Regions from separate parts of the Paucibacter hankyongi genome, predicted to be linked through region 2. Evidence: predicted binding sites of a transcription regulator. Region 2 holds the regulator's gene; each other region holds the start of a gene.

Region 1 (9,815 bases), on a different contig from region 2:
ATAACCCCAGAACACCTGTACATCGGCCGGCTGATTGGCAAAGTGCGGCTGATGCGCCAGCACGATGGACATCAACCAGTTCGAGTCCTTGAAGGTCACCAAGCCGCCAGTACCCGGCTCATTGCCGCTGAAGGCGCGCATCTTGTCGAAGAACACCGTGTCCTTGAGGGTGACGGTGAAGGAGTTCCACATCGACTCGGCAATGCTGCTGTTGAAGGCGGCGGGGTTGCCAAACTCGGGGCGATTCTTGGCCAGCTTTTCCCACAGAGTCCAGCCGCCGCTGTCGCGCTTAGTCAAGGCTGGCGGCGCGCTGTGCATGGAACCCAGGCTGGACGCATCGGTCATGGAGGCGTTCTGGAAGAACACCAGATCATCCGCGCCCACCTCGATGCGCTCGACCGCCCCCGCGCGCTGCAACTGAATGGCAGTCACCACGAACTTGCCACCCTCTTCGCGGTGCTCCAGGTCGGTCGCCTTGGCATCCATCACGAACTGCACGCCCTGGGCTTGCAACCAGGCCTGCAGCGGGCGCACAAAGGAGTCGTACTGGTTGTACACGGTGCGCTTGACGCCGCCCAGCGTCTCAATGCGCGAGAACTCCAGCATGAAACGGTGCAGATAACGCTTGAATTCCACGGCGCTGTGCCAGGGCTGGAAGGCGAAAGTCGTGGCCCACATGAACCAGAACTCGGTCTCGAAGAAAGCGGGCGAGAGCCAGTCGGTGATGGTGGATGTGCCCAGCTCTTCTTCGCTGGCATTGCTCAGGCGCAGCAGTTCCACCCGGTCGTGCATGGAGAAGCCCATGGACTCGACTGGCATCTTGGCGCGCTGACGATTGACCAGGCGCGCCATCGAATGCGCCTTGTGCTTCTCGTTAAAGGCCAGGGTTTCGTCGAACACGCTTTGGCCGGCATGCTCCAGCGAGGGGATGGTCTTGAACAGGTCCCAGGTGCACTCGTAGTTGTCGGTGGTCAGCATGCGGCCGCCGCGCAGCGAGTAGCCGCGCTCGGCGTCACCGGCGCCGTCCAGGCTGCCGCCCATCAGCGGGGCTGCTTCAAAAATGGTGATGTTGGCGCCGGGCACTTTGGCGTCCCGGATCATGAAGGCCGCGGCGGCCATGGAGCCGATGCCGCCGCCGAGCAGATAGGCTTTGATGGAGGAAGAGGCCGGATTGGAAGCAGGTGTTGTCGACATGGCGAAAGAGTGGAATCAACAAAGAGGTGCTCAGCTTCGTCGCTGCAAGCCGCTCTTCAAATGATTCAAATCAATCGCTCGGACTCCTGCGTTCCGACTTTGCGCCAGATCAAGCCCGCAGGCGCTTCCGAATCCGGCTCAAGGCCTCCGGCGTAACGCCTAAATAGTGCGCAATATCGCGCTGCTGGATGCGTCCGGCCAGCCCGGGGTAGCTTTGCAAAAAGGATTGATAGCGCTCCTCGGGCCGCATGGTCAGAAGCTCACGCTCGCGCTGCTCCTTGCGCACGATGTGCCGCTCCAGCAGCTGCAAAACCGCACCTTGCCAGCCGGCGTGGCGATCCATCAGGCCGCGCAGGCTGGCATAAGCAATCTGCTCAACCTGGCAAGACTCCAGCGCAATCGCCGAGTAGTCGGTCTTTTGGCCGGCCACCAGCACATTCGGGCAGGCAAAGAAGTCGCCTTCGCCGATGAAAGACTTGATCCACTCCTCGCCCTGCTCATTGAAATAGCTGAGCTTGACCATGCCTTTGCGGATCACATAGACGAAGGGCTGCCATTCGCCTTCGGCAAAGATGTCGGCGCCCTTGTCGAAGTGCGCCAATCGATACACCGAGGCCAGCTGTTCCCAATCCGGAAGCGGTGCCGCGGCGGCTTGTGCAAAGAGAAGTCGGGTCTGATGCATGAAGCGAGAAAGAAGGATTCAGCGCTGGATACTCGCGTGGACGCCAACTCCAGCCCATGCAGCCGTCCGAACGTTTCGATCGGCCAGGCTCTCCAGCCCCCTCAGTATCGCCGCAGGCCTTCAATCACAGCTTCAATACCAGCTTGACCGGCTGCCCTTCGCTGCGCGGCGCCGCAGGCATGGCGCAGCAAATCAAGGCCTCGCCCGGCGCGGTCTTGAAGGCCGGCGCCCTTGCATAGCTCACCTCGCCCTCCAGCACCTGGGTGCGGCAGCTCCCGCAACTGCCGCCACGGCAGCTGAACTCGGGGTTGAGGCCTCGCGCCTCGGCCAGATCCAGCAGCGAGCCGCTGCCCGGGGTCCAGCGGGCCTCTTTGCTGGAATCGGCAAATTGCACCGCCACATCGACTTGCGCCACCGGCGCCAGCTCAGTCTGAGCAAGCACGATGTCGAGGCGCCGCTGCAGCGAGGCCGGCCCAAAGGCTTCGGCATGGATACGGTCATCGGCCACCCGCTGATCGCGCAGCCCGTCATAGAGGGCCTGCATGAACGGCGGCGGGCCGCACAGATAGAAATCGTGGTCACCAAAAGGCAGCGTCGCTTGCAAGAGCGCCATGTCGATGCGGCCCTGCAGATCGTAGTCGCGCCCCTTCAGGCTGTCCGCCTCGGGCGCATCGGTCACGCGCACGATCTGCACAGCGCCGCCGGCGCGCAGCTGCAGCTCGGCCAATTCCTGGTTGAAGGCGCGATCGGCGTTGTTGCGGGTTGAGTAGAAAAAATAAGTCGGCCGAATACGGCGCTTGCGCAGGCCCTCGAACACCACATGGCGCAGCATCGCCAGCATCGGCGTCACGCCGATGCCGCCGGCCAAGAGCACCAAGGGCCGGCGCTGCAGCGCATCGACGATGAAGTCGCCCTGCGGCGCACGAGCCTCGATCAGATCGCCGACCTTGAGCTGCTCATGCAGATACTCCGACACCTGCCCGCCGCGCTTGACGCTGAGGCGATAGAAACCGTCGCTCGGCGCCGCCGACAGGGTGTAGGTGCGAATCAAGGTCTTGCCGGCTATCGTCAAGCGGATCGGCAGATGCTGGCCGGCCTGAAATGGCGCCAGCGCATGGCCATCGGCCGGCTCCAGGTAAAAGCTGCGCACGCTGCTGCTTTCCTCCACCACCCGAGCCAGTTTGAAGGGCCGCCAGGCATTGCGCAGCGCGGCTGCAGACAGTCGAGCCGCCGCCTCGTCCCAGGAGCCTGTCATCAAGGAATTGGGCGAAAACTCGTCGAGTCGCCAACGCAGGGCGAGCGCGCCGCGGCGTCGAATCGCCTGCTCGATGCGAAAGGTCCAGATCCGCTCGGCGCCCTGGAAGGCATCGATCTCCGCGCCCTCGAACTGAATCTCGGTCGAGCCGCTCAGCTGCAAGACATCGCCATTGCTGAAGTCAATGAAGATCAGACCGGCGCGCGGATTGAGCAGCAGATTGCCAAAGGTGTTGAAGTGCATATTGCCGGCAAAGTCCGGGATGCGCAGCAGGTCTGAACCCGCCTGGACTTGCAGCTGAACAAAACCCGGCTTGCCGCCGCGGTGGGACACATCCACCGAGCGCTGCATATGCTCAGGCTCGCCGCCCGGGTGGCTGCTGGCCACAAAAAAGGTGTCGGCTGCGGCAATCAGCGCGCGAGCCTCATCATCGAGCGCGCTCAGCCGCTCCAGCGGCACTCGGTATTCACTGTCCGGCGCGCGAGCAAAACTGAAAGCCCGGTCTTGAATGTATTGCGGGCAATTGCCGAAGGCGTGGCCCACCTCGAGCGAGAAACCCTGATCCGAGGCTGCCGAGATCCGTCCATTCAGACGGTTACGCCGGCGGGTGTCCAACTCGATGCCCAGCATGCCCAACGGTGCGCCGGCTTGAATGCAGTCGCGCACTGGGTCGCCCAAGCCGGGCAGCGCCGCGACATCGAGCCGACGTGGGTCGGGCGAATGCATAAAGCCGGGCTGGCCTTCGATCAGACTGGCCCACGGTGCGCCCTGCTCGTCCACCGCGCCCACCACCATAAAAGGCAATTGACCGTAAAAGATGCGATGCTGGTCGGGCATGTAGTCGCGGATGACCCGCCGGCCGAAACTATCCAATTGCGCTGCATTGCCCATGCGTTGATGGATGCGGCGTTCGCCGCTGTGCCAGGGTGAGCCGGCTGCGGGGATGAATTCATTCGACATGGCGGGCCTCTTCAGTCAAAACGAGTGAAAGCGACTCAGGCGGCCAGACCGACCGGGGTCTTTTGCATCGCCACGAAGCCCGGCAAGGCTTCGATGCGGGCCAGCCAGGCACGCACATTCGGGTAGGCCTCGAGCGAGACATTGCCCTCCGGCGCATGGGCGATATAGCTGTAGTTGGCAATATCGGCAATGCTGGGCTTGGCGCCAATCAGGAAGGCCTTGTGGCTGAGTTCCTTGTCCATCACGGCCAGCAAGCCATGGGCGCGGCCAATCACTTCCTCGGCCTTGAAGCCGGCGCCGAACACCGTCACCAAGCGGGCAGCGGCGGGGCCAAAGGCCACCAGTCCGGCGGCCACCGACAACCAGCGCTGCACGGCGGCCTCACCGACCGCGTCGCTGGGCAGCCAGTCGGCGTTGCCATAACGGCGCGCCAGATACACCAAGATCGCATTCGAGTCGGCCAACACGACGCCGGCGTCCTCGATCACCGGCACTTGGCCAAAGGGGTTCATGGCCAGGAACTCGGCGCTCTTTTGCTCGCCCTTGCGCAGATCGACCTCGATCAACTCGGTGGGCACATTGAGCAGGGACAGGGCCAAACGAACACGGTGGGCGTGGCCAGAGAGTGGGAAGGTGTAGAGCTTGACTGCGGACATGATGGATTCTCCAAAACAGAAGGTGGATGGCGCGGGCTGCTTGCTGCGCCGATTCGCCGTTCAGCGAATGACTGAACTGTCCTCTATTTCATCCTTCAGCGGAATTCACACCGAATCGAAAACACCATTCCACAAATCAAAACAATCGCCACCCAAGCTCACAGGCGAATGATGTTCACCTCGGCCCCGACCGCCCGCTGCACCAAGCCCTCCAGATGCTGGTGGTGGCTCAAAAAGATCACCTGGGTGCGCTCGGACAAGTCGGCCAGCGCCCGCAAACCGGCCTCGGCCCGGCCATCGTCGTAGTTGATGAACAAGTCATCGGCGATGAAGGGCAAGGCATGGCCGGCGTCTTGGGCCATGTGAAGTTCCAAGGCTGCCAGGCGCAGGGCCATGAAGAGTTGATCGCGGGTACCTTCACTCATTCCGCCGATTCCCACCAAGCGACCATCGGAGCGCAGTCCCTGCAGCGCCAAGGGCGTGACATCAAAGTCCAGCGCCAGCCGCTGGAAGGAGCCCTGCGTCAGCGCGGCAAAGATCTCGCCGGCCCGGCTCAGCATCGGGCCCTGCTTGGTTTCGCGGTAACGATCGATGGCCCATTTCAGTAAACGCGAGGCGGTGAATACCTTCACATAACGCTCGGCCGCATTGGCCATCTTGGCCAGCGCATCTTGGCGCTGACCCTCTGCACGGGCCGCATCGTCTTGGCCGGCGATCAGGCCCAAGGCCGCATCGGCCTGGGTCAACTCGGCCGTCAGCGCATCGCGCTGTTGCTGCAACTCGGCAATCTGCCGCGCCAACTCGGCCATTTGCACCGGCAGTTGCACGCTGTCTACCGCGGCCACCTCGGCCTCCAGCGCCGCCACCGACAAGCCATCGCCACCCTCTTGCAGCGCCTGGCGCGCAGCTGCCAACTCAGCACCCAAGCGCTGCCTTTGCTCGCAGGCCTGAATCACCGCGGGCAAGGCCTGCTGCTCGGCGATGCCTGCCAAGCGCAGCAGCGGCTGCAAACGCGCCTCGGCCTGGGCGCGCGCCAAGTCGGCTGCCGACCGCTGAGCCTCCAGGCCACGCAGGTCCTGGCGCAAGCGCTCGGCCTCCTGGGCCGCGGCCCGCGCCGTGCTCAGATCCTGACTCAGTTGCCGCACCCAGGCTTCGCCATCGGTGGGCGCCTGAGGCAAACCCAATGCCTTGGCGCAACGGGCCAGATCACGTTCAAAGGCGCTCAGTTCGGCCTGCATCACCTCGATGCGCTGCAGACGCAAAGCGCGCACGCTGCGCAAGCCAAGATCGATGCGTTCCATGGCCGCGCAGCATTCCTCCGCCGCTGCGGCATCCAGTCCATGGGCCAGGCCCAGCTTGCCGCAGGCCTGATCCCAAGCCGTTTGCCAGCCTTGCAACTGCTGCTCGGCGGCCGCTCGCTTTTCGGCCAAGAGCGCGCGCGCCTGCGCCGCCCGGTCGATTTGCCCTTGCAGGGCCTCGGCCCGCACCTGGGCCGCTGCCGCAGCCTCAACGGTCGCGGCGGCCTGCGCGATCAAGCTTGCCAGATCCAGCGTCGTTGTGGCGCCGGGCTCGACCTGCAGGCCGGCGCCGACCATGGCCGTCAGTAAACCAGAGTGAACCGCATCGAGCTGCTGCTGGGTGGCTTGCGCCTCCTGCTGCGCCAGATCGAGCGCATGGCTGGCCGCCAGCACGCGCTCGCGCGCAGCCCGCCAGGCCTCGATGTCGAGCAGGGACAAACCCGCCAGGCCCATTTGCTCCGCGCAGGCGGCCCAGTCTTGTTGCTGCGACTGCAGCTCGGCTTGCTGCGCGGCCAAACCGGCGGCCGCCTCATTGAGCTGCAAATCGAGCCGCGCCAGAGCATCCAGCTTGGCTTGCAACTCGCTCGCCTCGCGCGCCTTGGCATAACGGCTATCCGCCACGCCATCGGCCCGCGCTTGAACCGACTCAAAGCCATCCGCCGCCGCTGCCAGGGCTTCGTCGCCGCTGCGAATGCGCTGCCAGGCCGCATCGCGCTCAGCGCGCACCAGCGCCAGCTCCTCCGCCGACACGGGACTATGAGCTTGGCAGTACTGGCTGAGCGCCAACTCTCCGGCGGCCCGCTCGGCGCGCAACTCGGTCAAGCGCTCATTCAGATCGCTGCAGCGCAGCGTCAACTCGGTAACCCGGCGCAGACGCTGCTGCATCGCGGCCTCCGACGGCAAGGCCAAGTCAGCCAGTTGATCATCAGCCAACGTATGCTCCCCAAGCCCGCGGCGGGCCAAGGCCAGCTCGGCTTGCAGGCGGGTCAGCTGCGACTGCTGGCGCCACTGCACTTGCTGCACATCGCCGAGCGAACGCGCCCGCGCCAAAGCCCCCAGCAAGCCGGGCGACGCGCCTTGGGGTGACAAGCCGCGCCATTGCGCCTGCAAGCCGGCCAGTTCAACGCCTTTCTCGGCCTCGGCCGCCGCGCTCAGATGGCGGCTTTGATCCAGCAACTCATACCGCTTGGCCAAGGCGGCAAAGGCCGAGCGCTCGGGCAAGGCCGGCAGTCGCTCCGCCAGCGTCTGTTCGTCCACTGCGGGCCAGGCCAGCCGGCGCGCATCGGCCTGCAGTTGCTGCCAGTGCACCCCGATCTCGGAGCGACAGCGTTCGATCTCGCGGCCATGGTGCCGCACCTGCTGCGCCGCTTGCTGCAGGGCCTCGACCTCACCTTGCTGCTGCAAGAGGCGCAGATCCACCTGCTGCTCGGCCAAGCGTGCAGCCGTCTGCTGCGCCTGCGTGGCCAGCAACTGGCTGCTGCTGGCCGCGGCGGCCTGCGCCAATTCAACCTCGGCCAGAATCCGCCCCGCATCCTCCGGCAGTTGCACGGCCGGACTCAAGCCACTGCTGGCCTGCAACTCGTCCAGCGCCTGCTGGCTTTGCCACAGCTGCCGCAGCGCCGGGCTGATGCGGCGGGTCCGCTCCAAGGCGTTGCGCTGCAACTCCAGGCCTTGAAGTTGCAGCCGCAAATCCTCGCGCCGCTGCAGCAGGCCCTCGCTGCGCTGGCGTGCCTCCATCCAATCCTTGGTGCGCACGGTGGCCGCCTTCAAGGCGGCTTCGGCGGCCGCCAACTCGTCGCTGGCGATGTAATAGGCCCGGTCACCCGAGCGGCGCTTGGCCCAGAGTTTGTCGGCCTCGGCCTCCAAGCTCTCACGCACCGCGCCCAGGCTACCAATGCCGGCGGCGGACTGAAACAGGATCTGCCCGATATCGTTTTGCGCGCTCAGAATGGCTTGCCCGCCGGCCTCCAGCCGGCCATGGTCAAGCCCAAACATCTGCTCAAAAAAGCTCCGCTCACTGCCAGCCAAAAAGGCCGCCAAGGCGGACTCCGGCAAGACCTGACCCTGGGCGTCAAAGAGCGACTTGCTGCGCGACTTGCTGCGCACAAAGGCCAAGGCCTGCTCGCCATGCTCGATACGCCCGCCCAGGCGCATATCGGCCTTAGCATGCAAAAAGTCGTAGCTCGAACGGTTCTCGATGCCGAACAACAGGTCCAGGATCGCTTGCCGGGTGGTCGACTTGCCGGCCTCGTTGGCGCCGACGATCAGATGGAAGTCCCGTTTCGCGGACGGGAACACCAGGCTGTGGTCGGTGAACTTGCCGTAACGGGTCAGATCAAGCTGTTGGAAGCGCATGGCATCTAGTGGGGCGGGCCGCGAAAACATGGCCGACGCGGGCCAGGGAGCTAGGCACTGTACTGCCTTCGGGCTCACATATTTCCCCAACCAGGCCCGCCTACAATCCGCGCCAATTCAAGGGAGTGAACCCATGTCCGCACCGATCGACTTCTTCTTCGACTTTGCCTCACCCTACGGCTACATCGCCTCGCAGCAGATCGACAAGATCGCCGAGCGCCACGGCCGCAGCGTGACCTGGCGGGCCATCGTGCTGGACGCCAACTTCCAGTCGCTGGAGCGCATCCGCATTCCCAACAACATCATGCGCAGCGACTACATCCGCCGTGACGCCGAGCGCCTCGCCGCCTATTACGAGGTGCCGTACAAGACGCCGAGCAATCTGGGTGCGCATACCGAGCAGGCCGCCCGCATCTTCCACTGGGTGCATGACCGCCATCCGCTGGAAGGCCGCGCTTTCGCCAATCGGGTCTTGAAGGCCTACTTCGTCGACGACCAAAACATCGCCTCCGAAGAGGTGTTGCAGGCGATCGCCACCGAAGTGGGCCTGAGCGCCGAAGACTTCCAGGAAGCCAGCGCCAACCCGGCCAGCCGCGCCCGCCTGAAGGCGGAAGTGGACATGGCCGAAGCCCGCGGCGTGTTCGGCTCGCCCTTCTTCATCGTTGAGGGCGAGCGCTTCTGGGGCAATGACCGCCTGCCGCAGTTGGAGCGCTGGCTGGCCAACGGCCCCTACTGAAACCTCTACTGAAACAACTAGCCCGCCAAGCCCTGCGCCAGCTTGCGTAGCGCGGCGGCGTCCAGCGTCTTGCCGGGGCTTTGCTCACAGATGACGGCCACGCGGTTCAAGAGGCCGGCCGCAAAACGGTGCGCTGCGGCCAGCGTTTCCTCGTCGGTGTCGTAAGTGTCGTAGGCTTCCACGGCCACGCCGCTGTCATTGGCAATCGCCTTGACATTGATCTTGTGGGCTGGATTGGCTGTGCCTGATGTGGCCATAAAGTACTCCTGAAAAAGGTCGATCCGGCCAATGTACAGGCAGCCCCGCCCCCCGTGTCTGACCCTGCGCGAAGCGCGCTTACTTTTTGCCGATCTCGTGCGCCTTGTCGAGTGATTTGCGCAAGACCTTGGCCCAGGCCGAGGCCATGATTTCGGCCTCTTGGGCGTTCATCACGCGGTTGCTCCAGGTCAGCTGACCGGGGAAGTTACGCGCTTCGCGACGGTCCACCATCCGCGCCAAGACTTGGCCGGTTTCCGAATCGCGCAGCTCGGCCACCAAGGTGGCTTCGCCGGCCGAGGCCACATAGGTCCGGGTGCGGCCCGCCGCCAAGGTGTCGGGTGCATTCACATACAGATCGATGATGCTGACCTTGACCCGCAAGACATCGGGCCCGGCCTCCTTCACCACCGGATAACCGTCC
Region 2 (9,815 bases):
GAAGTCTCGGGGAAACGGATCTTCTTGACGCCCATTTCCTCTTGCAGGAACTTGATCAGCTTCTTGGCCTTGTCGCTTTGGGCTTCGAACTCAATGCCGGCGTAGATGTCTTCCGAGTTCTCACGGAAGATCACCATATCGGTCTTGTGCGGCTCTTTCACCGGCGAAGGCACACCGGGGAAGTAACGCACTGGGCGCAGGCACACATAAAGGTCAAGCTCTTGACGCAGGGCCACGTTCAGCGAACGGATGCCGCCACCCACGGGCGTGGTCAACGGGCCCTTGATGGACACCACATAATCTTTCAAGGCCTCCAAGGTCTCGGCCGGCAGCCAGACGTCTGGACCGTACACCTTGGTCGCCTTCTCACCGGCAAAGATCTCCATCCAGTGAATCTGCCGGCTGCCGCCATAAGCCTTGGCCACAGCCGCATCAACCACCTTGAGCATCACCGGCGTGATATCGAAGCCAGTGCCATCACCCTCGATGTAGGGAATGATGGGCTGATCCGGCACACTCAATGTGTGGTCAGCGTTGACGGTGATTTTGGAGCCCTTCGCAGGGATCTGAATATGCTGGAACATGGAAGAAGTACTCCGGAAATAGCCGAGAAGGCGTCGCTCGAAATGCGGAAAATTCTAGCGACTTTCAATCAAGCAATGAGCCATGAAAAAAGCCGACGCTCGGCGCCGGCTTTCCAAGTTTTAAAGACGGAAGAACTTCAAACGAAATTCTTCTTGGCCGATTCAAAGTCAGGCAAGCACGCTTGCCAAAGCAGCATTGAAGCTGGCGCTGGGGCGCATCACTTCAGCCAGCTTGTTTGCATCGGGCTTGTAGTAACCCCCGATATCAACAGGCTTGCCTTGCACCGCTGCCAATTCGGCGACGATGACGGCTTCTTTCTCGGCCAGAGTCTTTGCCAGAGGCGCGAACTTGGCGGCCAACTCGGCATCCTCGGTCTGCGCAGCCAAGGCCTGGGCCCAGTACAGGGACAGGTAGAACTGGCTGCCGCGGTTGTCCAGCTGGCCGGTCTTGGGGCTGGGGTTCTTGTTGTTGTCCAGCAGTTGGCCTGTTGCCGCGTCCAGCGTCTTGGCGAGCAGCTTGGCCTTGGGGTTGTTGTTCTTCAGACCCAAGTCTTCCAGGCTGACTGCCAGGGCCAAGAACTCGCCCAGCGAGTCCCAGCGCAGGTGGTTTTCTTCCACCAGCTGCTGCACATGCTTAGGCGCCGAGCCGCCCGCGCCGGTCTCGTACATGCCGCCACCCGCCATCAAGGGCACGATGGACAGCATCTTGGCCGAGGTGCCGAGTTCCATGATGGGGAACAGGTCGGTCAGGTAGTCGCGCAAAATGTTGCCGGTGGCGCTGATGGTGTCCAAGCCGCGGATCACGCGCTCCAGGGTGTAACGCATGGCGCGCACTTGGCTCATGATCTGGATGTCCAGGCCGGCCGTGTTGTGCTCGTGCAGGTACATCTTGACCTTGGTGATCAGCTGCGCCTCGTGCGGGCGGTACTGATCCAACCAGAACACCACCGGCATGCCGGAGTTGCGAGCACGGTTGACGGCCAGCTTGACCCAGTCACGGATGGCGGCGTCCTTGCACTGGCACATGCGCCAGATGTCGCCCTGCTCCACGTCCTGGCTCATCAGCACTTCGCCGGTGTCCAGATCGGTGATATTGGCCACGCCGTCTTCCGAGATCTCGAAAGTCTTGTCATGCGAGCCGTACTCTTCGGCCTGCTGAGCCATCAAGCCGACATTGGGCACCGTGCCCATGGTCTTGGGATCGAAGGCACCGTGCCACTTGCAGAAGTTGATCATCTCCTGATAGATGCGGGCGAAGGTCGACTCCGGCATCACGGCCTTGACGTCCTTCAAGCGGCCATCGGCGCCCCACATCTTGCCGCCGTTGCGGATCATGGCCGGCATTGAAGCGTCAACGATGATGTCGTTGGGCGAATGGAAATTGGTGATGCCCTTGGCCGAGTCCACCATGGCCAGCTCGGGGCGGTGCTCGTGGCAGGCATGCAGATCGCGCTTGATCTCGTCTTGCTTGCTCTGAGGCAGCGTGGCGATCTTGTTGTACAGATCGACCATGCCGTTGTTGACGTTGATGCCCAGTTCTTCAAACAGCTTGCCGTGCTTGTCGAAAGCCTCGCGGTAGAAGATCTTCACGCAGTGGCCGAAGACGATGGGGTGCGAGACCTTCATCATCGTGGCCTTGACGTGCAGCGAGAACATCACGCCCGTCTGGCGCGCGTCTTCGATTTCCTTTTCATAGAAATCCAGCAGCGCCTTCTTGCTCATGTACATGCTGTCGATGACCTCGCGGTCTAGCAAGGCCACCTTGGGCTTGAGCACGATGGTCTGACCGCTCTTGGTGATCAGCTCCATCTTGACGTTGCGGGCACGGTCCAAGGTCATGGACTTTTCGCCGTGATAGAAGTCGCCGCCATGCATGTGCGAGACATGCGAGCGCGAAGCCTGGCTCCAATCGGCCATGCTGTGCGGGTTCTTGCGGGCGTATTCCTTGACGGCCTTGGGCGCGCGGCGGTCGGAGTTGCCTTCACGCAGCACCGGGTTCACCGCGCTGCCGATGCACTTGCCGTAGCGGGCGCGGATGTCTTTTTCTTCGTCGGTCTTGGGGCTTTCCGGATAGTCCGGGATCGGGTAGCCCTTGCCTTGCAGTTCCTTGATCGCCGCCTTCAGCTGCGCCACCGAAGCGCTGATATTGGGCAGCTTGATGATGTTGGCTTCCGGCTTCAGGGTCAGCTTGCCCAACTCGGACAGGCGGTCGGGCTGACGCTGCTCCTCACTCAGGAATTCCGGGAACTGACCCAGGATGCGGCCCGCCACGGAAATATCGCTGGTCTCGACACGAACGCCTGCCGGCGCCGTGAAGGCCTGCACGATGGGCAGGAACGACGCCGTCGCCAGCAGCGGGGCCTCGTCGGTCAGGGTGTAGATGATGGTCGGCTGCGTTGTTGTCATGTGGTTTCCAGATCGGCCATCTTCTGGCCCAAGGAGTGGAACGATTAGGGCGCTGATTCTAAGTCAGCGGCGCCCTCCGCGAACTCAAGTCTTATATAAGTCTTAGAAAAACACGTGGCGCGAATCAGGCCCACTGTCCGCATACCGCGACCACCTGAGCCCATACACCGTGGCCCAAGGCCCAGCCCGAGCCCAAGGCCAAGCCCAGTCCCCCGAGTCGCACCGACAGGCGCACAGCACTGGCGCCGTCAGTGCCGCCCCGGCGCAGACGACTCAACAACCAGGGCCCCAAAGCCAGTCCGGCGCCGGAAGTCAAGGCAAAAGCAGACATCACCAAACCGCCTTGGACGGGGCCAGATGCCAAAGCAGAGAGCAACAGGGCCGAGTGCAAGAGGCCGCAAGGCCAGGCCACCCAAGCCATTCCGACCATGCCAGCGACCGCGACGCGCCGAGACCCTGCCATGCTGACCCCACCACGCCGCAGCTCACTTACCGGCACTTCAACTTGCCGAGAGACATCTTGCCCCAGGCGCTCAAGCCACGCAGGTTGGCGCCCGCGCAACAACAGGGCCATGCCCAACAGAAAAGCCGCCACCTGAACCAAAACCCACAGCGGCCGCAACAGGGCCGTGGACTGACCCAACTGACTCAAGACCTGCATGCTGCCGGCCGCTAGTGCGCCGGCAAGGCTGTAACCCAACAGACGCCCGAATTGAAAAGCATAGGGCGCTCGCCCACCGGCCGCGGCGCAGGAGGCGCCGCACATGGCCAAACAATGAGGTGTGCCGGCCAGGCCCATCATCAGGGCCGAGCCGGCGAGTGCGACATCAAGCATCAGATGATTCTAGAGAATCGCTCGCGGCTCCGGTCGGCTTGCAGATAACGGTCAAACACCATGGCTACCGCGCGCACAAAGTACCAACCCATCGGCGTGACTTGGATCGCATCGGGCTCAATGGTGACCAAGCCCTGTTCGGCCAGCTCCGCCATGCGTTCCAACTCGGGCCTGAAGTAGTCTTTGACGTCGACCAGATGCGCCAAGGAAATCGACTCGAACTCGAGCCGCCCTTGGCACATCAAGGCCATGATGACGGCACGACGCACGATATCGTCACGGGTCAAGGCAAGGCCGCGATTGACCGGCAATTGCCCCTGGCGCAAGGCGTCGTAATACTCATCCAAAGTCTTGGCGTTTTGGCTGTAGCAGGCGCCGACACGGCCAATGGCCGACACGCCCAGCGCGACCAAATCACAATCGGACTGCGTGCTGTAGCCCTGGAAATTCCGGTGCAAACGGCCCTGGCGCTTGGCCACGGCCAGCGAATCGGTCGACAGCGCAAAGTGATCCATGCCGATATAGCTGTAGCCATGGGTCTCGAAGCCCGCAATGGCTCCAGCCAGCATCGCCACCTTGTCTGCGGCCGGCGGCAACTGCGTCGAATCAATCCGGCGCTGCGGCTTGAAGCGTTGCGGCAAGTGGGCATAGCCATAGAGCGCGATCCGATCCGGCTTCAAGGCCCCCACCTGCGCAATCGTGCGCGCAAAAGACTCCGGCGTTTGCAATGGCAGACCGTAGATCAAGTCCACATTGGTGGACTCAAAGCCCAACTCGCGCGAGGCGCGCATCAAGGCCTCGACGCTTTCGTAACTTTGAATTCGGTGCACCGCCTTTTGCACATCGGCATCGAAATCCTGCACGCCGAAGCTGAGGCGATTGAAGCCGAGTTCACGCAAGTGGCGCAGTCGCTCGTTCGTGACGGTGCGCGGATCAACCTCGATCGACACCTCGGCCCCCGGCGCCACCTTGAAGCGCTCGCGCAGCGCCTGCATCAGCAGGGTCAACTCGGCATCGCTCAAAAAAGTCGGCGAACCGCCACCCAGATGCAGTTGAGACACCGAAGCACCGCGACCCAGATGAGCCAGCGTCAGGTCCATCTCGATGATCAGGGCTTCGAGGTACTCGGCGGCCTTGTCATGATGCTTGGTGATGACCTTGTTGCAGGCGCAGTAATAACAAACCGACTCACAAAAAGGAATGTGCAGGTACAGCGACAAGGGCGAAGCCCCACCCACCAGCGAGCCACTGGCCCGCTGCGCAAGCGCCTGCTCATACTGGGTGGCCGTGAAGGCCTCCACAAATCGATCGGCGGTGGGGTAAGAGGTGTAACGCGGGCCGGACACGTCGAACCGACGCAACAGATCCTCGTTGATATTAGGGGTGGCCGTCGAAGAGGTCGAAGCGGGGGCGGCTTGAATGTTCTGTACCATGGCGCACACTGTGCCAAGGCTTTGGCCACCCGACTTGATCAGGATCAAGCTTCCCACGCTTGTTCGCACCAACAATGCGGCAACGTTTGAGGTACATCATGCTCATGCCCGTCAAAACTTCGCAACTCTCCAAGGACTCGTCGGAGCGCTCACGCCACGACGAAGCCGTCAGCCGGCACGCCAGCCGGATCGAAACAAGGCCCATGATGAACGCCACGCTACCGATCAAGATCGAACCCCTGAAGGTTGCCTGTTCGAGCTGCAATTTGCGCGAACTGTGCCTGCCCGTGGGCCTGCATTCGGATGATTTGGCTCAACTCGACAAACTGGTCGCCACCCGCCGCCAAGTCAGCCGCGGTGACACCCTGTTTCGCAGTGGCGACAGTTTTCAATCTTTGTACGCAGTGCGCACCGGCTTTTTCAAAACCTGTGTTGCCTCCGAAGACGGCCGCGATCAGGTGACCGGCTTCCAGATGGCCGGTGAACTGCTGGGCCTGGACGGGATCAGCACCGACCGCCACAGCTGCGACGCGGTGGCCCTGGAGGACTCTTCGGTCTGCGTGATTCCCTACGAACAGTTGGAAGAGCTGTCACGCGAGTTCACCGACCTGCAGCGTCAGTTCCACAAGATCATGAGCCGCGAAATCGTGCGTGACCACGGCGTGATGTTGCTGCTGGGCAGCATGCGGGCCGAGGAGCGTCTGGCCGCGTTTTTGCTGAACCTGACGCAACGCCTGCAGGCACGCGGATTCTCCTCCGCAGCGCTGGTGCTGCGCATGACGCGCGAAGAGATTGGTAGCTATCTGGGCTTGAAGCTGGAGACCGTCAGCCGCACCTTCTCTAAGTTCCAGGATGAAGGGCTGCTGGAAGTGAAGCAGCGTCATCTGCGCATCCTGGATCAAGCGGGCCTGCAAAAGCTGGTCAACAGTACAGCCTGCTGAACCAAACTAGGCCGAGGTCTGTGCTGGGGGAGGAAAGCCGGTCACGGCGCCCTGCCCCCCGTACGCCCTGCCCCCCCCTGCGCTCGCGCAAAACTGTTCGCTCGCCTCCTGCTGCAAACCTAGACGCTAGGTTCAACGCGGCCAAGCCCGCGGATGCGGGTTCTCGGGCTGATTCGGCAGGTCAGCCAGCAGCAAGCTCAGGCTGGAGCTCAGCCCAATGACCAGCCAGAACAGCAGGAAACTCAAGGTATAGATGGCTTGCCTAGGCAAGTCCATTGGCGCCCCGCCAAACCAGGTCAGATCGCTCGGGTCGACCACGGCAAACACCAAGGCCTCCACCACCCCCGCCATCAGGAAAGATGGCCAGATCACCGCCATGGCCATGCGGCTCAGACGGCTGCTACCGTCGCCTTGCGCCTCAGGCAGATCGGCGGAGGGAGAGCCGATCGGCGAATTCATTGCCCACCTGTGGCGGCGTGGTTGCGAGCCTCACGCGCGGGCAACATGGCCTTGGTACCGCTGGCCTTGCTGCTGACCACCTGCTCCTGCAGAACCGGATCGGGATGACTCAGGGCCAGGCTCAAGGTGGCAAAACTGGCCACCACCACCAGGCTCGGTCCACCCACCACCAGCCACATCATCGGCTCACGCCACCAGGACTTGGACTTGCGGCCTTCCGAAGCAGCCAAGGTCTGCGTGCTCTTGTCTTGCGTACTCATGATCATTTGTCTCCGTCGCCGCGATTCATTAACTTAGCACCGCCAGCTTAGCGCGGCACCACAAAGGTTGATTTTTCTTCCAAGGCCAGCCCCGCCTTCGAGACAGAGCCCGCCACTTCGGCGCCATTCAATTGGAACTTGATGGCATGGGCGCCGGTACCGGCCTTGGCGGCCACCTCGGGCGGCACCCGCAGCGCCACCGAGACCCAACGCGCTTCCGCGGGCTGCACCGTCATTTCAACTGGCTTGGCCAGGGCGAGTTGCTCCATGCCACTGACCGTGATGGTGTAACTGCGAACCTGCTCGGAGGCGTTCATGACCTGCAGGCGGTACAGATTCTCGATATAGCCATCCTCCACCAGACGCGCCATCACGCCGCGATCCCGCACCACATCGAGCTTCACCGGGCTGCGCAAGAACAACAAACTGCCGAGCAAAGCCGAGCACAGAACCACCAACACCACGCTGTACAAAACCACCCGCGGGCGGAACATGCGACGCAGTTTCTGCGCCTTGCTCAGGTGTTGGGCCAGGCCATTTTGCGTGTCATACCGAATCAGACCGCGCGGGTAATTCATCTTGTCCATCACGCCATCACAGACGTCGACACAAGCCGCACAGCCAATGCACTCATACTGCAGGCCCTTGCGGATGTCGATACCGGTCGGGCACACCTGGACACACAAGGTGCAGTCAATGCAGGAGCCCAGGCCCTGGGCTTTGATCTCATCTGCACTGGCTTTTTTGCTACGCGAACCACGCGGTTCACCGCGTTCAGCGTCGTAGCTGATGATCAAGGTGTCCTTGTCGAACATGGCGCTTTGAAAGCGCGCATAAGGACACATGTATTTGCAGACCTGCTCACGCATATAGCCTGCATTGCCGTAGGTGGCAAAACCGTAGAACAGGACCCAGAACCATTCCCAGGGCCCAAAGCCCAAGGTGAAGGCCTCGGCCCAAAGTTGCTTGATCGGCGTGAAGTAGCCGACGAAGCTGAAACCAGTCCACAAACCCAGCGCGATCCAAGTGAACTGCTTGCCACTCTTGCGCCAGAGTTTGTTGAAATTCCAGGGACCGTTGTCCAGCTTGATGCGAGCCTGACGGTCGCCTTCAAACTGTTTCTCGATCCACATATAAATCTCGGTGTAGACCGTCTGCGGACAGGCAAACCCACACCAGAGCCGCCCAGCCACGGCGGTAAACAAGAACAGACCGTAGGCTGAGATCAGCAGCAGGCCCGTCAGGTAAATGAAGTCCTGCGGATACAGGACCAAGCCGAAGATATAGAAACGGCGGCTGGCCAGATCGAACAGCACCGCTTGGCGCGAATTCCAATCCAGCCAGGGCAGGCCGTAAAACAACAGCTGCGTGAACCAAACCAAGCCCCAACGCCAGCTGGCGAAAAGGCCGCTGACGGCGCGCGGATAGATTTTCTTCTGTGCCGCATAAAGCGACACGATTTCGATCACCGCATCGCCATCGGGACCGGGTTTGGACAGCGCGGCGGTACCGCGCTGCTTCGACGCAATATCAGTCATTCAACAGCCATCAACCTCAACGAGCCTGCGCCGTCGTCGACGAAGCACCGCGCGACAAGCCCCACACATAAGCACCCAAAACATTGATCTGCTCGGCGCTCAAGCGGGTGCCGTGGGCCGGCATCATATTGTTCTTGCCGTTGTTGATCATATTGATCACGGCCTCTTCGCCCCAGCCGTGCAGCCAGATCTTGTCGGTCAGGTTGGGCGCGCCCAAGGCCTGGTTGCCCTTGCCGTCCGCGCCGTGGCAGGCTGCGCAAGCGCCAAACTTGGATTTACCCAGCTGTGCGGCGATGGCGTTATGTGCGCTGCCCGACAGGCTCAGCACATAGTTGGCCACGTTCTTGACATCTTCCGGGCCACCCACTGCTGCAGCCATCGGAGGCATCACGCCATTGCGACCTTCGGTGATGGTCTTGACGATGGTTTCAGGCTCACCGCCATACAGCCAGTCACCGTCGGTCAGGTTCGGGAAACCCTTGCTGCCCTTGGCGTCTGAACCGTGGCAACCGGCGCAGTTATTGGCGAACAAACGCTCACCGATCGCCATCGCGGGTGGCATCTGCGTCAGCTGCTCGGCCGTCTTGCCTTGGAAATCGGCATAGACCTTGGTCATGGCCTCATGAGCCGCCTTTTGCTCGGCGTCATATTGGCCCGTGCTGCTCCAGGCCAGCGAGCCTTTGTTCGAACCCAGGCCGGGATACATGGCCAGATAGACGCCGGAAAACACCACCGTCAGCACGAACAAAATCGCCCACCAACGCGGCAGCGGGTTGTTCATCTCGCGCAGGTCTTCGTCCCAGACATGGCCCGTACTGTTGTCGCTGGCCATGACGCGGTGACGCGCCGCGATCAGCAGCAGAACAATACAAAACACCAGACCCAGGATCGTGACACCGGCCACGAACAAGGACCAACCATCAGAGAAAAAATCACTCATTGAGGCCTCCCATCGGCTTCATCTTGCAGCGCCATGCCTGCCAATTCATCGAAGCGTGCCTTGTTGCGACCGGAGTATGCCCAGGCCACGATTGCAAGGAACACCAGCAGCGACAGCACGGTCACTGCGATTCTCAAAGCATTGATATCCATTGCTTGCTCCTCGTGCTTACTTCAGAGCGGTGCCGAGCACCTGCAGGTAGGAGATCACCGCTTCCATCTCGGTGCGACCCTTGACGGCCTCGCCGGCGCCGGCAATGTCGGCATCGGTGTAAGGCACGCCGACGGTACGCAGCGCCTTCAGCTTGGGAGCCATATCGGCCGGATTCAGCTGAGCATTGACCAGCCAGGGATAGGCCGGCATGTTCGACTCGGGCACCAGATCGCGCGGGTTGTTCAAGTGAATGCGATGCCATTCGT
Region 3 (9,815 bases), on a different contig from region 2:
GGTTTTGGCCGCGGGGCTAGGGACGGCCCAGGCTGCTATCTTCAAGGATCCGCAGTTTGACGGCTTGGCCGACGCGAACAAATACGCTGATTTGGAGCAGCAGGCTCAAGCACGCTTGAAGGCAAATGCGGCCGATGTGGAAGCCAGCGCGGCCCTGGCCTTGGCGCTGTCGGCACTAGATCCGGCTGACGCCAAGCGCATGGAGGCCGGGGCCAAGCAGGCCAAGCAATGTGCGGATCAGCACCCAACAGCGGCCGTCTGCCAACTGGTGCGGGCGCAAAACCTGTATCTGCAGATGGGCGAGGCGGGCATGTTCAAGGCCGTGCGGCTGATGGACGGCGTCAAAGAAGCCTTGAACCGAGCCTTGGAGCTGGACCCGAGCAGCTTTGTCGCTCGAGTGCAGCTGAGCAAGCTTTACTTGTTCGCTCCCGGCATGTTGGGCGGCAGCACCGCCAAGGCCAAAGAGCTAGAGGCCGCAGTGCGCAACAGCCAGCCGGAGCAGGCTCGTTTGCTGCGCGCCTATATCGCCGCGGATGCCAAGAAATGGAGCGAGATGGAAAGCGAGTTGCTGGCGCTCAAGCCCGGCAAGGACACATCGCTGCTGGAAGAAGCTCGCGCCGCCTCCATGCAGCTGGCCACGCATTACCTGAAAGACGCGAAAGAGCCAGCCAAGGCCAAGACCGTGTTCGAGAATTTGCAACGCGAACAGCCCAGCTATGCCCATGGGCCTTATGGCCTCGGTCGGGTGTTTGCGGAAACCGGGCAGACCGAGGAGGCGGTGCGTTACTTTGAGCGCGCCAAAACCCTGGCCGGCGCCGATGAATTACCGATCGATCACCGACTCGGTGACGCCTTGCTGGCCAAGGGCGATAAGGCACAGGCCAAGGCGGCCTATGAGCGCTTCTTGAAGACCAAGCGGGCCAATCCCAACAATGTGGAAGCGGCCCGTAAGAGCTTGGCCTCCTTGGGGTGATTCCTTGTCGGCGGCCCGGGCGCTGATAATTTGTCGGTCCTCGTCTTGAGGACGGCCGAATGAGAATCGCCCCGTGACCCTGCCTCGCGTCTTGCCTACCTCGCCCGCTATTCAAGCCCTAGGATTTAGCTGGCCCAAGGCCGCGCCCTATTGCCTGCGGCATCGCTTCAGCACCGGTCTGTTGGCCTTGCTGATGACGGCGCTGGTTCCAGCCCTGGTGCCTGCGTTTGTTCCTTCCGCCCATGCCCTGGTGTTCAAGGACGCTTCGCTGCAACAGGCGCTCGAGGCCGGCAATGTGGCCGACCTGGAGCGGCTCGGTCAGCAGCGATTGGCCGCTGCCTCCGATGACCTTGAAGGTTTGGTGGCGCGGGCTTGGGCGCTCAGCCTGGGCTTCGATGGTAGGCAATTGGAAGCCGGGCAGAAGCTAGCGGAACAATGCGTGGCTCGAGCTGCCAATGAGGCGATTTGTCATTTGGCGCTGGCGCAGGTGCAGGGCAAACAGGTCTTGGTCGAGAGCAGGCTGAAGGGCATGAGTCTGCTGCCGAGGGTGCGGGCCAGCCTCAGCCGAGCCTTGGAGTTGGATCCCGATCTGTATGAAGCGCGCAGTAAATTGGCGCAGATCTATTTGCTGATCCCGGAGTTCTTGGGCGGCAGCGTCAAGAAGGCGCGCGAGCTGGAACAGGCGATCCGCAGCAAGCAGCCCGAGCAGGCGCGTTTGCTGCGCTCGCTGATCGCCGCGCGGCAAGACTCTTGGGACGAGGCTGAACGCGAGTTGATGGCGGTACGGGTCGGCACTGATGCCGCCTTGGCCGAAGACGTGCGGAACGCCTACGGAGAGTTGGGCCGCCACTGGATCAAGGCGCAGCAGTTCGAGCGCGTCAGGCGTTTGTACGAGCAGCTGCAAAAAGACCAGCCCGCGCAAGCGGCGGCGTCCTATTACCTGGGGCGCTTGGCGCAGGAGTTGGACCAAAACGCCGAGGCTGTGCGTCATTTTGAAAAGGCCTTGAGTCTGGCCGGCGCCGAAGGTTTGCCGATCGACCATCGCCTGGGCGACGCCCTGGTGGCGACCGGGCAGATCGAGCGGGCCCGCAGCGTCTACAAGCGCTATATCGACAGCAAGCGCGCCGAGCCGGGACATCTGAAGGATGCGCGTAAGAGTCTTGCTGCACTGGGCTGAGTGCCGCCATCGCGGCGAAAGGCACCGATCGCGCGCCAAGGAAGCGCCGCTAGCGCACCCGCAAGGCCAGGGCAAGTGCTTTGCGCGCACTATGATGCGCGGCTGATTTCTCCAAGCTGCGATCGTCTTTCGCAGCTGTTTTCAAGGATTTGCGATGTGGGTGCATCCCCAGTTTGACCCTGTAGCCATTCACCTTGGGCCCTTGTCCGTGCACTGGTATGGCCTGACCTATCTGGCCGCCTTTGGCATGTTCTTGTGGCTGGCCAACCGGCGCGTGGCGCGGCCCGAATTCGCGCAGGCGGGCTGGAGTAGCCGCGATGTCGATGACCTGCTGTTCTACGGTGTGCTGGGTGTGGTGCTGGGCGGGCGCCTGGGCTATGCGTTCTTTTACAAGCCTGACTACTACCTGCACAACCTGGGCGAAGTGTTGGCGGTGTGGAAAGGCGGTATGTCCTTCCATGGTGGGCTCTTGGGCGTGTTGGTGGCCATGGCCTTGTTTGCCAAGCTGCGTGGTCGCACTTTCTTTGAAGTGACCGATCTGATCGCACCTTGTGTGCCGACCGGTTTGGCGGCCGGCCGGGTGGGCAACTTCATCAACGGTGAGTTGTGGGGTCGGGTTGCGGACCCAAGCCTGCCATGGGCCATGGTGTTTCCGCAGTCGCCGACGCTAGAGCCGCGCCACCCCTCGCAGATCTACCAATTCATCGGCGAGGGTCTGTTTCTGTTCACGCTGCTGTGGCTGTATTCGCGCAAGCCGCGCCTGACCGGCCAGGTGTCGGGCCTCTTCCTGATCGGCTATGGTGCCCAGCGCTTTGTGACCGAGTTCTTCCGCCAGCCGGATGATTTCCTGGGGCTGCGGGCCTTGAATTTGAGCCAAGGGCAGTGGTTGTCGCTGCCCATGGTGGTGGCCGGCATTGGCATCTGGTTGTGGGCCAGCCGCCGCAAGGCCTGAGTCTGTTTTGAGAGTTTAGAAGTCCATGCGTCAAATCTTTTTCGACACCGAAACGACCGGCCTGGCCGCCGAAGGCGGCGACCGCATCATCGAGATCGGCTGCGTCGAGATGATCAACCGGCAGTTGACCGGTAACAACCTGCACCTCTACATCAACCCGCAACGCGCCAGCCATGAGGACGCTTTGCGGGTTCACGGCCTGACCGAGGCCTTCCTGTCCGACAAGCCGCTGTTCTCTCAGATTGCAGAGCAGCTGCTGGAGTTCTTGGCCGGTGCCGAACTGGTGATTCACAACGCGCCTTTCGACATTGGCTTTGTCAACGCCGAGTTGCGCCGCTTGAGCAAGCCGCCCATCACCGACATCGTCGGCAGTGTGCGCGACACGCTGCTGATGGCGCGCGATCTGTTCCCCGGCAAGGCCAACTCGCTGGACGCCTTGTGCCGCCGCCTAGAGGTGGACAACTCCAACCGCAAGCTGCACGGCGCGCTCTTGGATGCGGAGCTGCTGGCCGAGGTCTATATCCGCCTGACGCGGGGACAAGATTCCTTGGTCATGGATGACTCGGGCGAGAGCAGCCAGTCGAGTGAATTCAAACTCGCGGCCGTTGACCTGAGCAGCTTTGTGCTGCCGGTGCTGACCGCGGACGAAGCCGAGCTGCAAGCGCATGAGAAGGTGCTGGGCGAGCTCGATAAAGCCAGCGGTGGAAAAAGAATCTGGCAAAGTGCTTGAGTAACTGAAAACATTCATGGCATAATCGTGGGCTTCCCGGTTAGCGAATTAAGTAATTGATTCGCAAGCGATAAAAAGCAAGCGGCAAACAAACAACCGGGCGGTTAGCTCAGTGGTAGAGCACTGCCTTCACACGGCAGGGGTCGCAGGTTCGAACCCTGCACCGCCCACCAGAACAGCACTTCGGTGCAGCCTAAGCAAAGGCACTTGTACTTGTTGCAAGGGCTCAGCGAAAGGCAAACAGTCTTGGCAATCGAATCAAGACACTCTGGTCGAATGTTTGTCTAGCCCCAAATACCGGGCGGTTAGCTCAGCGGTAGAGCACTGCCTTCACACGGCAGGGGTCGCAGGTTCGAACCCTGCACCGCCCACCAAACTGGTCTCGGCAATCGCATCGAGGCTGCCCTTTCAAAAGGGCGCAATCAATCCACCCCGCCTTCCGGCGCAGGTGGATTTTTTGTTGCCTGTTCGATTGGCTGCTGCTTCATCTCAAGGCTGCCGATTCAGTTGAAGCGCATGTCGGGTGTCGTAGTTTTGCCGCGCCTTGTGACGAGCCTATGGCGAGTTATGTGTGGATTGGGCGACACTTGCGCACCGTCATGATGCAAGCCATTTCAAGGACAGTCCATGCGCCGTCACAGCCCAGCTTGGTTCGATGCTCAGTACAACAACCGACTCCGGGTGAGCAATAGCGCGGAACTGCTGGACCGCTGGGCGCGGGCTTCGCAGTTGGTGCGGGAGAAGATGTTTTGCAAGCTCAATTTGGCCTATGGTGAAGGGCCAATGGAGCGGCTGGATCTGTTTCCGACCGATGTTCCCAAAGCGCCGATCTTGGTGTTCCTGCATGGCGGCTATTGGCGCGCGCTCGACAAGTCGGATTGCTCCTTTCTGGCCAGTGCCTTCTCGGATGAGGGGGCGATGGTGATCGTGCCCAACTATTCGCTGTGCCCCGAGGTCGGCATAGACCGGATCGCCATGCAATTGGTGCAGGCGCTGGCCTGGGTTTGGCGAAATGCAGCCGATCATGGCGGTGACCCGAATCGCATCGTGCTGGCCGGGCACTCGGCGGGCGGTCATTTGGCGACCATGCTCAACTGCTGCGACTGGAAGTCGGTGGCGCCCGATCTGCCGCATCATCTGGTCAAGGGCGTGCTGTCGATCTCCGGCGTGCATGACCTCGCACCGATGCGGCAGACGCCGTTCTTGCAAGCCGACTTGAAGTTGGATGCCGAGGCGGTGAAGCGGCTCAGCCCAGTCAACTTCCCGGCGCCGGACGCGCCTGTTTACGCCATCGTTGGCGGCGACGAGAGCGACGAGTTCAAGCGACAAACCCAGCTACTCCGGCAGGCCTGGGGGCAGCGCGCGGTGCCGGTCTGCGAGGAGGTGCCCGGCTTTAACCACTTCGATGTCTTGCACGACCTGGCCGACCCCGAGGGACGCAGCCACCGCTTGGCTCGCAAGTTACTTAAGCTGCGTTGGTACAGCGCCTTGCTCTGAGCTTGTTGCTCGACGGTAAGTGACTCGCGCGCTTTTTTGGGTCTGCGCGGGTCTGTGCGGGTTTATGCGGGTGAAGTCCGGCACTTTGGCGCGGCGAGAAGGGCTCTGAGAATTGTGGTCAGCGGCTTGTGCCGTGACTCATCTCACCCCTCCCAGGAATCCCTTCATGCAGATCCGGTCACACTGTCTGGCCGTCTTGTTCGGCTTGTCCTTTTCCTTGAGTGCTCAAGCGCAGTTGCCGGTCCAGGCCCATGACGATCATGCGCAAATGCTTGCCGCAGCGGATCCCGTGGCCGCGGCCAACAAGCGTCTGGTCTACGATTTTTGGCGCGAGGTCTTCGAGGGCGGACGTCTGGAGGTGGCCGACAAATACCTGACCGAAGGCTATATCCAGCACAACCCTAGCGTGCCCACCGGGCGCGATGGTTTTGTCAAGTTCTTCGCCCAGTTCAGCAAGCCCAAGCCGGTCGAGTCTCGCGTCAAAGCTCCCTTGGTGGCGGTGTTGGCGGAGGGCGACAAGGTGGTGCTCGCTTTTGTGCAAACCTTGTCCGACCCCAAGGATGCCGGCAAGACCTACACCAGCACCTGGTTCGACATGTTCCGCATCGAGGGCGGCAAGATCGCTGAACACTGGGATCCCGCGACCAAGCGCTGAGTACACGGAATACGCTGACTACGCTGCGTACTGCGAAGGCTTAGTAGTGTCAAACCGCCAGATAGCGTCCAGGCCGGTGATTGACGGCCAGGGCCGCATTGATGGCCAGCATGCCCAGCAAGGACATGCCGACTTTTTCTGCCGGCACAAAAGCCAGGGCGCTGAGCAGGATGATGCCGTCCAAGGCGGCCTGCACATAACCGGCGCGCCAGCCGCGCTTTTCTTGCAGATACATCACCACCACATTCAAGCCGCCCAGCGAGGCGCGGTGGCGGAACAAGATCAACATGCCAGCGCCTATCAGCAGGCCGCCGGCGATGGCGGCAAACCAGATGTTCAGTTGCGCGAATTGCAGCCAGCGCGGCAAGACCTCGGCCAACACGGCCATCACGCTGACGGCGCAAATCGTCTTCAGCGTGAAGGGCAGGCCCATGCGCTTGTAGGCCAGCCAGTAAAAGGGCAGGTTGATGCCAAAGAACAGCGCGCCGAAGGGCAGGCCCGAGGCGTAGTGAATCAGGAAGGCGATACCGACGGTCCCGCCGGTCAAGAGGCCGGCTTGCTTGAACAGCGCGACGCCAAGGGCCACGAACAAGGTGCCCGTGATCACGGCCTGCGCATCCTCCAGCAGCGAGTGGCGGAAGGTGCGGGTGGCGGTCTTGCGGATGTTCATGAACCGAGGCCAGACATGAACCACTTGATCGCGCCCTTGGCCAGGAAGCCGACCATGCCAAAGCCCAGGCCCAAGAGCAGGATGAAGGTGCCAAAGCGTCCGGCCTTGGACTCGCGCGCCAGCTGCAAGATGATGAACACCATGTACAGCATGAACGCGCCGACGCCCCAGGTCAGGCCGAGCTGGGCGATTTCTTGTTCGCTGTATCCAAACATCCTGGTACTTCTCGTTCTTGGTGTTTGATTCAGTCTCGGGTCGAGACCAGGTCGCGGTAGGCGTGCCAGCTGGCGTGGCCCAGCCAGGGCATGATGACGATGAAACCCAGCATCAGCGTGACCATGCCGAACAGCGTCAGCAGCATGATCATTGCGGCCCATAGGGCCACCGGTGCGGGGTACTCCATCACCACGCGCCAGCTGGTGAAGACGGCACCTAGGACGCTGACCTCGCCGATCTGACGGTCCAGCAACAAGGGCACGGCGATCATGGTGGAAGCAAACATCGGCGCGGCCAGCAAGGCACCCAAAGCCAACCAGGCTTCGAACAGATGTGACTCTTCGTTCAGCACCACATGGCGCAGAAAGTCGATCGGCTCATGGATCGGAGTGCTGGTGAAGCCGGTGATCAGCGAGGCTGAGGTCAGGACCCAGCCGACACCGGCGAAGGCCAACAGCACGCCGAACACAACCAAGCGCCCATCGCGGGGACGCCAAGCGCGCAGCACCGAGGCGAAGCTTGGCTTCAGGCCGCGTTCCAGGTCGCGGCTGATCACGTACAGGCCGGTGGCCAGCACCGGAGCAACCAGCAAGAAGCCGCTGAAGGCGCCCGCCAGCAACCAGAAACGGTGACGCGCGATCAAAAAGATCAGGGCGCCAATGACGGCCAGCACCACGCCATGCGCCAATGAAGGGCCGGGGCAGCGCACCAGATCGCCCCAACCGCGCGCCAACCAACCCAAGGGGCGCAGCAATGGGATCGGCTTCACGCCAAACTGGCGGGATTGCTGCAGGGCCTTTTCGGTTTCTAGGATGTGCATGGGGTATCGGATCGAGCTATGCATGCTGCCATGCTCGCATGAGGCGGGCCTTGATGGGCATCAAGACAAACACCTGTTTCATGCGCAAAGTTGAAGGGAGCGGGTCAGGCCGGCGCGAGCAATTCGCGCGCACCAGCTTCCAGCGCGAGCGGTCCGGCGTCGGCCAAGGTCAAACGCCGGGCCTTGGACAGTTGCGGGTAATGGCCGGCCAGCGAGCGTTCGTAGCCGGGGTCGTAATGCTCCAGCATCAACTCGCGAAACACCGCGGCCCAGTCGCCCGCTTGGGCCAGGCCTTGCCAGCGCTTGATGCGTTCATGTCCGCGCATCGGAATCAGCGCGTCGAGCCGGGCGCAGAAGAGTTCGGGCTTGACCATGAAGTGCCCATAGTCCTGCAGCAGCAGCTCGACCCGCGCCTCCTCGCTCATCTCCAGCCAGTAGATGTGTTCGCTATTGCGCATCGCTTCATACAGCGAAGCAGGCATGCGCAACTGGCCGATCTTGCGGCTTTCGCTTTCGACAAAAACCGGCCGAGCCGGGTCGAATTGGAGCAGGCGTTGCCACAACAAGGTGTCAAAACCTTTTTGGCTCGGCTGGGCCTGTTCGGGCAGGGCGCCTAAGACAGAGCCTCGGTGCAGGGCCAGGCCTTCCAGGTCCAGCACCTGCGCACCCAGGCGTTCCAGCGTGTGCAGCAGACGTGTCTTGCCGGTGCCGGTGCGACCGCAAAGGACGTGAAACTGAAAACCATTGGGCTGGGTTTCCAAGGTTTCGCGCACCTGGGCCCGGTAGGCCTTGTAGCCGCCTTGCAACTGGCGAGCCTTGAAGCCGATCTGACCCAGGAACCAAGTCATCGATCCGGAGCGCTGCCCGCCGCGCCAGCAATAGACCAGCGGCCGCCAACCGCGTGCCAAGGGCTCGGCGTGGGCATCCAGGTGGCGCGCGATATTGCGGGCCACCAGTGCCGCGCCGATCTTGCGCGCCTCAAACGGTGAGGTTTTGTAGAGCAGGCCGACGCGGTGGCGTTCTTCGTTGTCCAGCACCGGCCAGTTGAGCGCGCCAGGCATATGGTCCTCGGCGAACTCGGCCGGCGAGCGCACGTCGATGATGGCGTCGAACTCGCTGAGTCTGGACAGCGCCTCGTTGATCTCAATCAGGATGGAGGGCGGTTTCATAGTTGCAACGATACGGCGTCAAGCAATTCGCTTTCGATCTGCAACTGCGCCTTGTTCTGTTGCAGCGCGGCACCGTCGACCAAGAAGGTGTCTTCGACCCGCTCGCCCAAGGTCGAGATCTTGGCCAATTGCAGATTGATGCCGTGGCGGGCCAGCACGCGGGCAATCGCGTACAGCAGGCCGGCGCGGTCGCTGGTGCTGATGGACAGCAGCCAATGCTGCGCCCGCTCGTCCGGGCGCAGGGCAATGCGCGGCGTGAAAGGGAAGGACTTGACGCGCCGCGACAAGCGCCCGCGGCGCGGCTCGGGCAGTGGGCCATCGGCCATCAGCGCCTGGGTCAGCTTGGCTTCGACCAGCGAGACCAAATCGCGGTGATGCAAGTCGACATCGGGGCTGAGCACCTGGAAGGTGTCCAGCGCAAAGCCCTGGCGGGTGGTGTGAACCTTGGCGTCCAGGATGTTGAAACCGGCGCCGTCGAAGTAACCGCAAATGCGAGCGAACAGATCTTGCGCATCGGGCGCGTAGACCAAGACCTGCAAGCCTTCCCCGATGGGTGAGGGGCGGGCTCGCACAATCGGTTTGTCCGTCTGCACATGGCGCCACAGCGAGCGCGCATGCCAAGCCAGATCGCCGGCCTCATGGCGGGCGAAGTAGCTGACCTCCAGCGTTTGCCAAAGCGGCGCCTCGGTGCCCGGCAGCATCGAATGCAGGGCCAGCGCTTGGCGGGCCTCCTGCTTGCGGGCTTCGATGTCGGCCATCAGATTCGGCTGGGCGCCGCCCAGGGCCCGCAGGCTGATGCGGTAGAGATCTTCCAGCAGCTTGCTTTTCCAGGCGTTCCAGACTTTGGGGCTGGTGCCGCGAATATCGGCCACGGTCAGCAAATACAGCGCGGTCAGGTGGCGCGCATCGCCCATTTTCTGGGTGAAGCGGCTGATGACATCCGGGTCGGACAGGTC

What was found. Region 2 encodes FNR, which switches genes on or off when oxygen is low (the NO sensors DNR and NnrR bind a similar motif). Its sites were predicted from a motif close to TTGATNNNNATCAA; they were not measured.
Region 1: WG899_RS00345 (oleate hydratase) is a predicted target of FNR. The motif match lies at 1,255-1,268, and genes of this name have one in related genera.
Region 3: WG899_RS18275 (DUF2189 domain-containing protein) is a predicted target of FNR. The motif match lies at 7,741-7,754, and genes of this name have one in related genera.

What each region holds. Positions count from the first base shown of each region.
Region 1 is NZ_JBBHJX010000001.1:81,053-90,867, forward strand. It holds gene WG899_RS00345 (oleate hydratase) at 1-1,194, opposite strand, end outside; gene WG899_RS00350 (Crp/Fnr family transcriptional regulator) at 1,304-1,876, opposite strand; gene WG899_RS00355 (FAD-binding oxidoreductase) at 2,001-4,091, opposite strand; gene WG899_RS00360 (glutathione S-transferase family protein) at 4,127-4,747, opposite strand; gene WG899_RS00365 (AAA family ATPase) at 4,906-8,400, opposite strand; gene WG899_RS00370 (2-hydroxychromene-2-carboxylate isomerase) at 8,534-9,136, shown strand; gene WG899_RS00375 (hypothetical protein) at 9,154-9,393, opposite strand; gene WG899_RS00380 (DUF3313 family protein) at 9,473-9,815, opposite strand, start outside.
Region 2 is NZ_JBBHJX010000003.1:223,069-232,883, forward strand. It holds gene icd (NADP-dependent isocitrate dehydrogenase) at 1-584, opposite strand, end outside; gene WG899_RS06955 (NADP-dependent isocitrate dehydrogenase) at 753-2,990, opposite strand; gene WG899_RS06960 (sulfite exporter TauE/SafE family protein) at 3,115-3,825, opposite strand; gene hemN (oxygen-independent coproporphyrinogen III oxidase) at 3,825-5,258, opposite strand; gene fnr (fumarate/nitrate reduction transcriptional regulator Fnr) at 5,462-6,199, shown strand; gene WG899_RS06975 (hypothetical protein) at 6,332-6,658, opposite strand; gene WG899_RS06980 (hypothetical protein) at 6,655-6,918, opposite strand; gene ccoG (cytochrome c oxidase accessory protein CcoG) at 6,966-8,456, opposite strand; gene ccoP (cytochrome-c oxidase, cbb3-type subunit III) at 8,473-9,396, opposite strand; gene WG899_RS06995 (cbb3-type cytochrome oxidase subunit 3) at 9,393-9,548, opposite strand; gene ccoO (cytochrome-c oxidase, cbb3-type subunit II) at 9,565-9,815, opposite strand, start outside.
Region 3 is NZ_JBBHJX010000015.1:54,104-63,918, forward strand. It holds gene WG899_RS18225 (tetratricopeptide repeat protein) at 1-973, shown strand, start outside; gene WG899_RS18230 (tetratricopeptide repeat protein) at 1,047-2,150, shown strand; gene lgt (prolipoprotein diacylglyceryl transferase) at 2,305-3,102, shown strand; gene dnaQ (DNA polymerase III subunit epsilon) at 3,128-3,832, shown strand; tRNA gene WG899_RS18245 (tRNA-Val) at 3,931-4,005, shown strand; tRNA gene WG899_RS18250 (tRNA-Val) at 4,132-4,206, shown strand; gene WG899_RS18255 (alpha/beta hydrolase) at 4,460-5,329, shown strand; gene WG899_RS18260 (nuclear transport factor 2 family protein) at 5,496-5,984, shown strand; gene WG899_RS18265 (YitT family protein) at 6,034-6,654, opposite strand; gene WG899_RS18270 (DUF2788 domain-containing protein) at 6,651-6,869, opposite strand; gene WG899_RS18275 (DUF2189 domain-containing protein) at 6,899-7,690, opposite strand; gene mnmH (tRNA 2-selenouridine(34) synthase MnmH) at 7,795-8,859, opposite strand; gene WG899_RS18285 ([protein-PII] uridylyltransferase) at 8,856-9,815, opposite strand, start outside.